One region of the Actinomadura kijaniata genome, then DNA from elsewhere that is predicted to be linked to it. Evidence: riboswitches for the same ligand, from Rfam matches in the RefSeq annotation. Region 1 holds a riboswitch; the other holds the start of a gene.
What was found. A riboswitch is a leader RNA that binds a small molecule or an ion and turns the genes downstream of it on or off. The one in region 1 is predicted to bind glycine.

Region 1 (4,400 bases):
GCGGAACGCCATCATCGACGCCGCCATCGCGACCCTGCGCGAGAACCCGGCCGCGTCCCTCGGCGACGTGGCCGCCGCCGCCGGGGTGGGGCGCACCACCGTGCACCGCTACTTCCCCGAGCGCGCCGACCTGCTGAACGCCATCGGCGCCCGCGTCCTCGAACAGATCCAGCTCGCCACCGAGCGCGCCCGCCCCCACGACGGCCCGGCGCCGGCCGCCCTGGACCGGCTCTGCCAGGAGTACTTCGAGGTCGGTGACGGGCTGTCGCTGATGTTCGAGAACCCGCAGCTCATCGCCTGGGAGGGCTGGCAGGAGGAGACGCCCGCCGACCGGGCGCTGCTGGACCTGCTGCGCCGGGGCCGCCGGGCGGGCGCCTTCGACCCCGAGATGTCACCCGAGTGGATCGTTCAGGCGCTCTGGGCGCTGCTGTTCGCGGCGTGGTCGCACGCCCGGGAGGACGGCGTCACCCGGCACACCGCGCTGACCATGTGCCTGCGCTCGCTCCACAAGATGGTCGCGACGGCCCCGTGAAACGCGACGGCGGCGCACGGGAACGCACCCGTACGCCGCCGGTCGCGACCCGTCACGGACTCGCGGTGCGCGAAAGGACCTCCCAGCCGCCCGCCGCCTGCCGGCCCGCCACCGCCCGCCCGGTGAACGGCAGCTTCACGCCGAGCCGCCGGTAGGAGTCGTGGCCGACCTCCAGCACCGGGCCCAGCGAGCCCTTCGACCCGCCCCGGCAGAGCCGCGCCGGGTTCCGGGCGTGCAGCTCCAGCGCGGCCGTCAGGCGGGGGCGGGCCTCCCCGTACAGGTCGACGCCCTGGAGGCGCGCGGTCGCCGCGACGTCGAGCGCCGCCGCCAGCCCCTGCCCCGCGTACTCCAGGCTCCGGCAGGTCTCCTGGGTGAGGCCGTCCGCCAGCCTGGCCGGGTTGTGCCAGAACCTCGCGGCCGCGACGGCCGCCGGGGCCTGCGGGGCCGGACCGTCGGAACGCAGGTAGACGTACTGCGGCAGGCGCTTGCGCCACAGCCCCACCGCCCGGTCGAACGCGGCCCGGTCGTCGAGGTGGACGGCGATGGCGGAGGCGGCGTTCAGGGTGGTGAGCTCGACGTTGCCGTTGACCTGCGGGTAGGGCCGGTCGACCAGCGGCAGGTACAGTCGCCGCAGGGTGTCGGCGAACCGCTGCTGCCCCGCCCAGCGCCCGTGCCCGTGCTTGATCAGCTCGGCGGCGCGGACGAAGTCCATGCCCGCCCGCGCGGCCTGGAGCGGGGCGCGCGCGCCGGTGTGCTCGCGCAGCCGCGCCGACCACGCGTCCATGATCGCCATGGCCTTGCGGGCGTGGCGCTCGTCGCGCGACAGGTACCAGCTCAGGGCGTGGACGTAGGCGGCGGTGGCGTCCCGGCGTTCGGCGGCGCACCCCCGGTCGGCGGAGCCGGGGACACCGCACGCCACGACGCCCTGGGCCCGGGGCCGCCAGGTCAGCGCCGCGAACTCGCTGCCGCGCAGGGCGGTGTAGGCGTTCCGCCACGGCTGCCGCCCCGCCCTGATCCTGGTCCGGGCCGCGTCCAGCTCGGCCGCCCCGGTGATCACCCCCGGGTGCTGGAAGGCGGGGGGCGGCCGGTGGGCGGGCGCGGGCGCGCCGGAGTCCCCGCCGCCCGCGTTCCCGGTCCCGAGCGTGGCCGCGACGACGGCCGCCGACGCGGCCACGGCGACGACCCCGCTCACCACGGTCGCCCGTACCCGCGTCCGCCGCCTCCTCCCCGCTCCCCCGGACGCCGCACCCTCACCCGAAGATCCGCCCCCACCCGGCGACACGCCCTCAAGCGCCGCCCCCTCACGGGACAGCGCCCCCTCACGAGATGAAGCCCCCTCACGGGGCGACGCACCCCCGTGGGACGGCGCACCATCCTGGAACGGCGTGCTCTCGTGGAGTGGCCTGTCTTCGTGTGGTGGTGTGCCGTGGTGGGGTGGGGCTGTTTGGGGGAACGGTCCATCCCCGCTGGGTGGCGTGCCCTCGGGGAGGGGCGTGTTCGCGGGGGGTAGCGCGTTCCGGCGGGGGCGTTCGGCTCCTTCCGGTGGTTCTGGTCGGGATGACGGTGGGGAACCGCGTCTCGCGGTCCGGGGGTTGGTGGTCTGGTCCGGCTTCCCGCCGGTGCCGTCGCTACGGTCTCCGCCCCGGGCGGCGCGGCGTCGGAGCGCGGCGACGACGATCGCGGTGACCACGATGGCCAGGACCCAGTTCCGGGCGCGGCCGAGCCTCATCGAATTTCCGTCTCCCTCACACGACCTCAGACCGGATCATGTAACCAGACGCGCGCGGCATCGCGTGGCGAACCGGCTCAGATCAGGGCGTTCCGTCGGCTGGTCGCAGGTCATCGGCGCTGCTAGATTGGCCTCAGCCGTTGATCCCGTGCGGGAGAGTGCCCTGGTCGCCAGTCAGGGACGCCGAAGGAGCAAATCCTCCCCGGAACCTCTCAGGCCCACGGACCGCGCGGACCAGGCGACCTCTGGAAAGCGGGGACCCGCCGGTCCCCCGCCGAAGGTGAAAGCCCCACGGGGTGAAGCTCTCAGGCGCCGATGACAGAGGGGGAGGCACCGACCACGCCCGGTGCGCGAGTGGGACGATTGTGCCTGCCTGCGCCCGCGACGAAGGAGCCGACCCGAATGTCCGCCGAGAACGCCCCGAAGAAGACGCCGCTGCACGACGTTCATGCCGAGCTCGGCGCGAACCTCGTGGATTTCGCGGGATACCTGATGCCGCTGCGGTACTCCAGCGAGACCGCCGAGCACAGGGCCGTCCGCACCGCCGCCGGGCTGTTCGACCTGTCCCACATGGGGGAGATCTTCGTCTCGGGCCCGCGGGCCGCCGCGGCCCTCGACCACGCGCTGGTCGGCAACATCTCGCCGATGGCCGTGGGCAAGGCCCGCTACACCATGATCTGCGCCCATGACGGCGGCGTGCTGGACGACCTGATCGTGTACCGGCTGGCCGACGAGACCTACCTGGTCGTCGCCAACGCCGCGAACGTCGCCGTCGTCCGCGAGGCCCTGGTCGAGCGGGCCGCCGGGTTCGAGGCCGCCGTGGAGGACCGCAGCGACTCCTACGCGCTGATCGCGCTGCAGGGGCCGGACGCGCAGGAGATCCTGAGCCGGTTCACCGACGCGCCGCTGCCCGGGCTGAAGTACTACGCGATCATGGCGGACGAGGTCGCCGGGATCGACGCGCTCATCGCCCGGACCGGCTACACCGGCGAGGACGGGTTCGAGCTCTTCGTGGACGCCGCCGACGCCGTCGCGCTCTGGCGGGCCCTGGCCGCGGTCGAGGGCGTGGTCCCCTGCGGCCTGTCGGCGCGCGACACCCTCCGCCTGGAGGCGGGCATGCCGCTGTACGGCAACGAGCTCACGGCCGAGACCACCCCGTTCGAGGCGGGGCTGGGCCGGGTCGTGAAGTTCGAGAAGGAGGGGGACTTCGTCGGCCGGTCCGCGCTGGAGGCGGCCGCGCAGACCCCCGCAGGCCGTAGGCTCGTGGGGCTGGTCGCGCGGGGGCGTCGCGCGCCCCGCAGGGGGTACGACGTCGTCACGTCCGACGGCACGCCGTGCGGGGTCGTGACCAGTGGCGCTCCGTCGCCCACACTGGGCAGGCCGATCGCCATGGCCTACCTCGACAGCGGTGTCGGGGAGACCGAGCTCGCGGTGGACGTCCGTGGCCGGCGCGAGCCGGTCGACGTGGTCGCCCTGCCGTTCTACAAGCGTTCCTGAGACCTGGAGAGAGAAACAATCGTGAGTGTTCCGGAGCAGCTCCGTTACAGCGAGGAGCACGAGTGGGTCGCCGGCCTCGACAACGAGGACGGCATCGTCACCATCGGCATCACCGCGCACGCCGCCGACTCGCTCGGCGAGATCGTCTTCATCGAGCTTCAGGCGAACGAGGGTGACACCGTCGAGTCCGGCGAGACCTTCGGCGAGGTGGAGTCCACCAAGTCGGTCTCCGACCTGTACGCCCCGGTCAACGGCGAGGTCGTCGCGGTCAACCAGGCCGTGATCGACGAGCCGAAGGTCATCAACGACGACCCCTACGGCGAGGGCTGGATCGTCAAGGTCCGCGTCAGCGAGGAGCCGGGCGACCTGCTGGACGCCGAGGCCTACGCCAAGCTGGTCGAGGAGGCCTGAGGGTGCAGCTCAACGACTCCCTCGCCGCCGCCGACCCCGAGGTCGCCAAGGCCATCGCCGACGAGCTGCACCGCCAGCAGTCGACCCTGGAGATGATCGCCTCCGAGAACTTCGCCCCCGTGGCGGTCCTGGAGGCCCAGGGCTCGGTGATGACCAACAAGTACGCCGAGGGGTACCCGGGCCGGCGGTACTACGGCGGCTGCGAGTACGTGGACGTCACCGAGCAGCTCG
Region 2 (4,400 bases), on a different contig from region 1:
CGTGGGGGCGGCCGACCCGACCGCGTTGGCGGTCAGGAACACCACCGCCACGGCCGTCCAGGGCAGCTCCCCGCCGAACGCGCGGATCGAGGCGTCCAGGCACACCACGAACCCGACGGTCAGCAGGATCGTGCCGCCGAACCCGGTGAGCATCTTGCCCGGCGACTGCAGCACGTCCACCAGGCGCGGCACCACCCCGGAGAACATGTCGCGCAGCCGCCCGGCCACCAGCCGCCGCACGCGGGGGACGGCCAGGGCCACGCTGGCGACCACGGCGAGGGCCAGCAGCGCGATGACGACCGTGCGGGACGGGGCCAGGTCGCGGGTGGCGTTGGCGGCCGACCCGGTCAGGAACCCGAACATGATCAGCAGCAGGATGTGGATGACCATCCCGGCGAGCTGGGAGGCGCCGACGCTGGCGACCGCCGGGCCCGGCCGCACCCCGGAGCGCTGGAGGTAGCGGGTGTTGAGCGCCACGCCGGTGACGGCGGCCGGGGCCACCAGCTTCACGAACGACGCGGCGAGCTGCACCAGCACCGTGCGCCACAGCGACAGCCGCTCGGGCACGAACCCCATCACCATCCACGCCGCCGCCGGGTACGTCGCGGCCGCCGCCGCCAGGCCGACCAGCGCCCACCACCAGTTGGCGGTGGCCAGCAGGTGGGGCAGGTCAACGCTGCCCAGCTGTGGCACGACGATGTAGGCGGCGGCGGTCAGCGCGACGATGCTGAAGATCGTCCGGGGGCGGAACCGCTCCAGCCGGATCGGCGGGGCCTCGCTCTCGGGCTCCAGCCGCAGGATCTGCTCGCGGATGCGGGTCAGCAGCTCCTTGTCGTGCCGCACGGCGCTGCGGGTGCCCCGCGACAGCGCGACCCGCTGGAGCAGCGGCACGGCCGAGGCCAGGGCCTTCTCGCCCAGCACGCCCGAGGCGGTGCGCACGGCCCGCTCCGGGCCGACCCGCAGCGCCAGGGTGGTCAGCAGCTGCGCCAGGTCCAGCCGCAGCAGCAGGTCACCGGCGGCGATCTCGCCCGCGCCCAGCTCCACCAGGTGGGGGCGGCCCTCGTCGTCGACGAGGATCGCGTCGCCCTCCAGCCGCCGGTGCGCCAGCCGCGCCGCCTGCAACCGCCGGAACTGCCGCCACACGTCGGTCAGCAGCGCGTCGGTGAGCTCCTCGTCGGGGACGTCGTCCAGCCGCCGCCCGGGGACGTGCGCGTAGGCCAGCAGCGCCGCCTCGGTGCCGACCTCCGCCGTGGCGACCAGCCGGGGCGTGCGGACCCCCGAGGCGGTCACGGCGTAGGACATCAGGGACTCCTGCTCCAGGGAGCGGCGCAGCGACCGCAGCGCCCGCCGGGGCGCGCCGCTGCGCAGCCGCGCGAGCCGCCACAGCCGGTAGGGCAGCCCGGCGGTCTGCAGGTCCCGGTCCAGGACGTGGACCCGCAGCTGCCACTCGCCGCACGGCAGGGCCGGGCCGGTGGCGTCGGCGGGTGAGGCGTCGGCGGGGGAACCGTCGGGGTCGCGCGCGACGCCGACCAGGTAGCAGCGGGGCTCGTCGGCGGGGGCCGGGACCCGCTCGGCGCGCGCCGGCCGCAGCCCCAGGCGTTCCAGCGCGCCCAGCACGGCGGCGCCGGGCGGGCGGGTGTTGGGGGCGCCGACCGCGTACAGGGTGCCGTGGCCGATGGCGCGGCCGAGGAAGTAGGTGGCGGTCAGCGCCGCGACCGAGGCGTAGGCGGCGGTCAGGCCGGTCAGCGCCGCCAGCCCGATCATCAGCCAGGCGGCGGTCTGCCAGCGGGTCCGCCCGGCCATCCCGACCGCCGTCACGAACGCGATCACCGGGGTGATGTCGGTGTGCAGCGGGGCGGTGCCGGTGCCGCCCCAGATCAGCGAGTCCAGCACGCCGCCGGGCGCGGCCGGGATCTCCCAGCCGTCCAGCAGCACCGTCAGCGCGAACGCGATCGTGGCGGCCAGCAGCGCGACCGCGACGCGCTGGCCGTCGCGGTGCAGCAGCCGTTCCACCGCGAACGCCACCGGCACCGCCAGCACGCCGAAGCTGGAGGCCAGGGTCGCCAGCGCCAGCAGGGCGTGCGGGGCGTGCGCGGTGCCCTCGGTGATGTCGGTCTGGATCCCGCGCGTGGTCTGCTGGGCGAACGACACCAGCAGGATCACCGCGGCCAGGCCCAGCAGGGAGGCGGCGAAGCGGAACGCGTCGCTGGAGCGGCGCACCCGGTTGGGGCGGGCGGGCTCGTCGACGGTCACGGCCGCCGTGGCCGCCGTGCCGGGGTCGGACCGCGTCGCCCGCTCGGTCCTCTCGTCGTGGGTCTGCGTCACCGCGCACCGCCGTCCGGACAGGTCACCGTGATCAGCGTCGCAGAACGGAGGCGGCCCCGTCGAGGGCGGTTCGCGTCGACCTGACCGTGCGCATGCTCCAAACCCAGCCCCCATGCCCTTCCGCCTCGCGGCCCCGCCCCTGGCCACGGCCGGTCCCCGTCTTCCTGAGCTGTGCATATCGTACTTGCGGGGCCTCCGCGGGCGACTCCGGGTCGGGGGAGCGCGGTACGCGGGCCTCCCGGGTAGATCGCGGGGACGATCCGTTGGATAGAGTTCACTCCAAGGACAGCCGTCGACCCCGTGCGGGAGAGATCCCACGCGGCCAGCGTGGGGCGCCGAAGGGGCAACCCTCCCCGGAACCTCTCAGGCAAAAGGACCGCTCGGGCGAGGCACCTCTGGAAAGCAGGCGTGACTTCCCCCGGCGGGGAAGGGGCGGCTCACCGAAGGGGAAACCCCGCTCCGGCGGGTGAAGCTCTCAGGTGCCCATGACAGAGGGGGAGACCGGCCACCGGCCCAGCCAGGGCCGTTGGCGGCCCTGAGCGACCCCAGCAGCCAGGAGGCTCCCCAATGACCGCCCAGTACTTCGCCCCGGTGGCATCGCCGCAGCAGGCCCGGGAGCAGTTCGCCGACCGGCACATCGGGCCGTCCCCCGACGACCAGGCCCGGATGCTGGCCGCGATCGGCTACGCCTCCGCCGAGGCGCTCGTGGACGACGCCGTCCCGGCCGCCATCCGCACCGACCGGCCGCTGGAGCTGCCGCCGGCGCTGAGCGAGCCGGCCGCCCTGGCCCGGCTGCGCGAGCTGGCCGCCAAGAACAAGGTGTACACCTCCATGATCGGCCTGGGCTACCACGGCACGATCACCCCGGGCGTCATCCTGCGCAACGTCCTGGAGAACCCGGGCTGGTACACCGCCTACACGCCCTACCAGCCGGAGATCTCCCAGGGCCGCCTGGAGGCCCTGCTGAACTTCCAGACCGTGGTGGCCGACCTGACCGGCCTGCCGGTCGCCAACGCCTCCATGCTCGACGAGGGCACCGCCGCCGCCGAGGCGATGACCCTCGCCCACCGGGTGTCGCGGCGCAAGGAGCCCGGCGCCTTCCTGGTCGACGCCGACGCCCTGCCGCAGACGATCGAGGTCGTGCGCACCCGCGCCGTCCCGCTGGGCATCGAGGTCGTCACCGCCGACCTGTCCGGCGGCCTGCCCGAGGGCGACTTCTTCGGCGTGCTGCTCCAGTACCCCGGCGCGTCCGGCGCGGTCCGCGACCTGGAGCCGGTCGCCGCGCAGGCCCACGAGCGGGGCGCGCAGGTCGTCGTCGCCGCCGACCTGCTGGCGCTGACGCTGCTGCGCCCGCCGGGCGAGTTCGGCGCCGACATCGTCGTCGGCTCCTCCCAGCGGTTCGGCGTCCCCTACGGTTTCGGCGGCCCGCACGCCGGCTACATGGCCGTCCGCGAGGGCATCCAGCGCCAGCTGCCCGGCCGCCTGGTCGGCGTGTCGGTCGACGCCGACGGCGCCACCGCCTACCGCCTGGCCCTGCAGACCCGCGAGCAGCACATCCGCCGCGAGAAGGCCACCAGCAACATCTGCACCGCCCAGGTGCTGCTGGCCGTCATGGCGAGCATGTACGCCGTCTACCACGGCCCCGAGGGCCTGGCCGCCATCGCCCAGCGCACCCACGCCCGCGCCGCCGAACTGGCCGCCGCGCTGCGCGCCGGGGGCGTGGAGGTCGTGCACGGCTCGTTCTTCGACACCGTGCTGGCCCGCGTGCCCGGCCGCGCCGACGAGGTCGTGCGGGCCGCCCTGGAGCGCGGCGTCAACCTGCGGCGCCAGGACGCCGACCACGTCGCGGTCGCCTGCGACGAGACCACGCTGCCCGAGCACGTCACCGCCGTGCTGGCCGCGTTCGGGATCGAGAGCGCCGGGACCGCCGAGGTCGCGCCGGCGTTCCCCGAGGCGCTGCGCCGCCAGAGCCCGTACCTGAACCACCCGGTGTTCCACCAGCACCGCTCCGAGACCGCGATGCTGCGGTACCTGCGCCGGCTCCAGGACAAGGACATCGCGCTGGACCGGTCGAT

Region 2: it holds a riboswitch for glycine, as region 1 does, so the genes downstream of both, gcvP (aminomethyl-transferring glycine dehydrogenase) here and gcvT (glycine cleavage system aminomethyltransferase GcvT) in region 1, are expected to answer to the same signal.

What each region holds. Positions count from the first base shown of each region.
Region 1 covers NZ_JACJIA010000003.1:423,972-428,371, forward strand. The annotation lists gene HNR61_RS14040 (TetR/AcrR family transcriptional regulator) at 1-532, shown strand, start outside; gene HNR61_RS14045 (alginate lyase family protein) at 585-1,724, opposite strand; glycine riboswitch at 2,403-2,499, shown strand; glycine riboswitch at 2,504-2,586, shown strand; gene gcvT (glycine cleavage system aminomethyltransferase GcvT) at 2,664-3,758, shown strand; gene gcvH (glycine cleavage system protein GcvH) at 3,780-4,169, shown strand; gene glyA (serine hydroxymethyltransferase) at 4,172-4,400, shown strand, end outside.
Region 2 covers NZ_JACJIA010000005.1:470,928-475,327, forward strand. The annotation lists gene HNR61_RS49315 (flippase-like domain-containing protein) at 1-2,325, opposite strand, end outside; glycine riboswitch at 2,619-2,714, shown strand; glycine riboswitch at 2,715-2,827, shown strand; gene gcvP (aminomethyl-transferring glycine dehydrogenase) at 2,893-4,400, shown strand, end outside.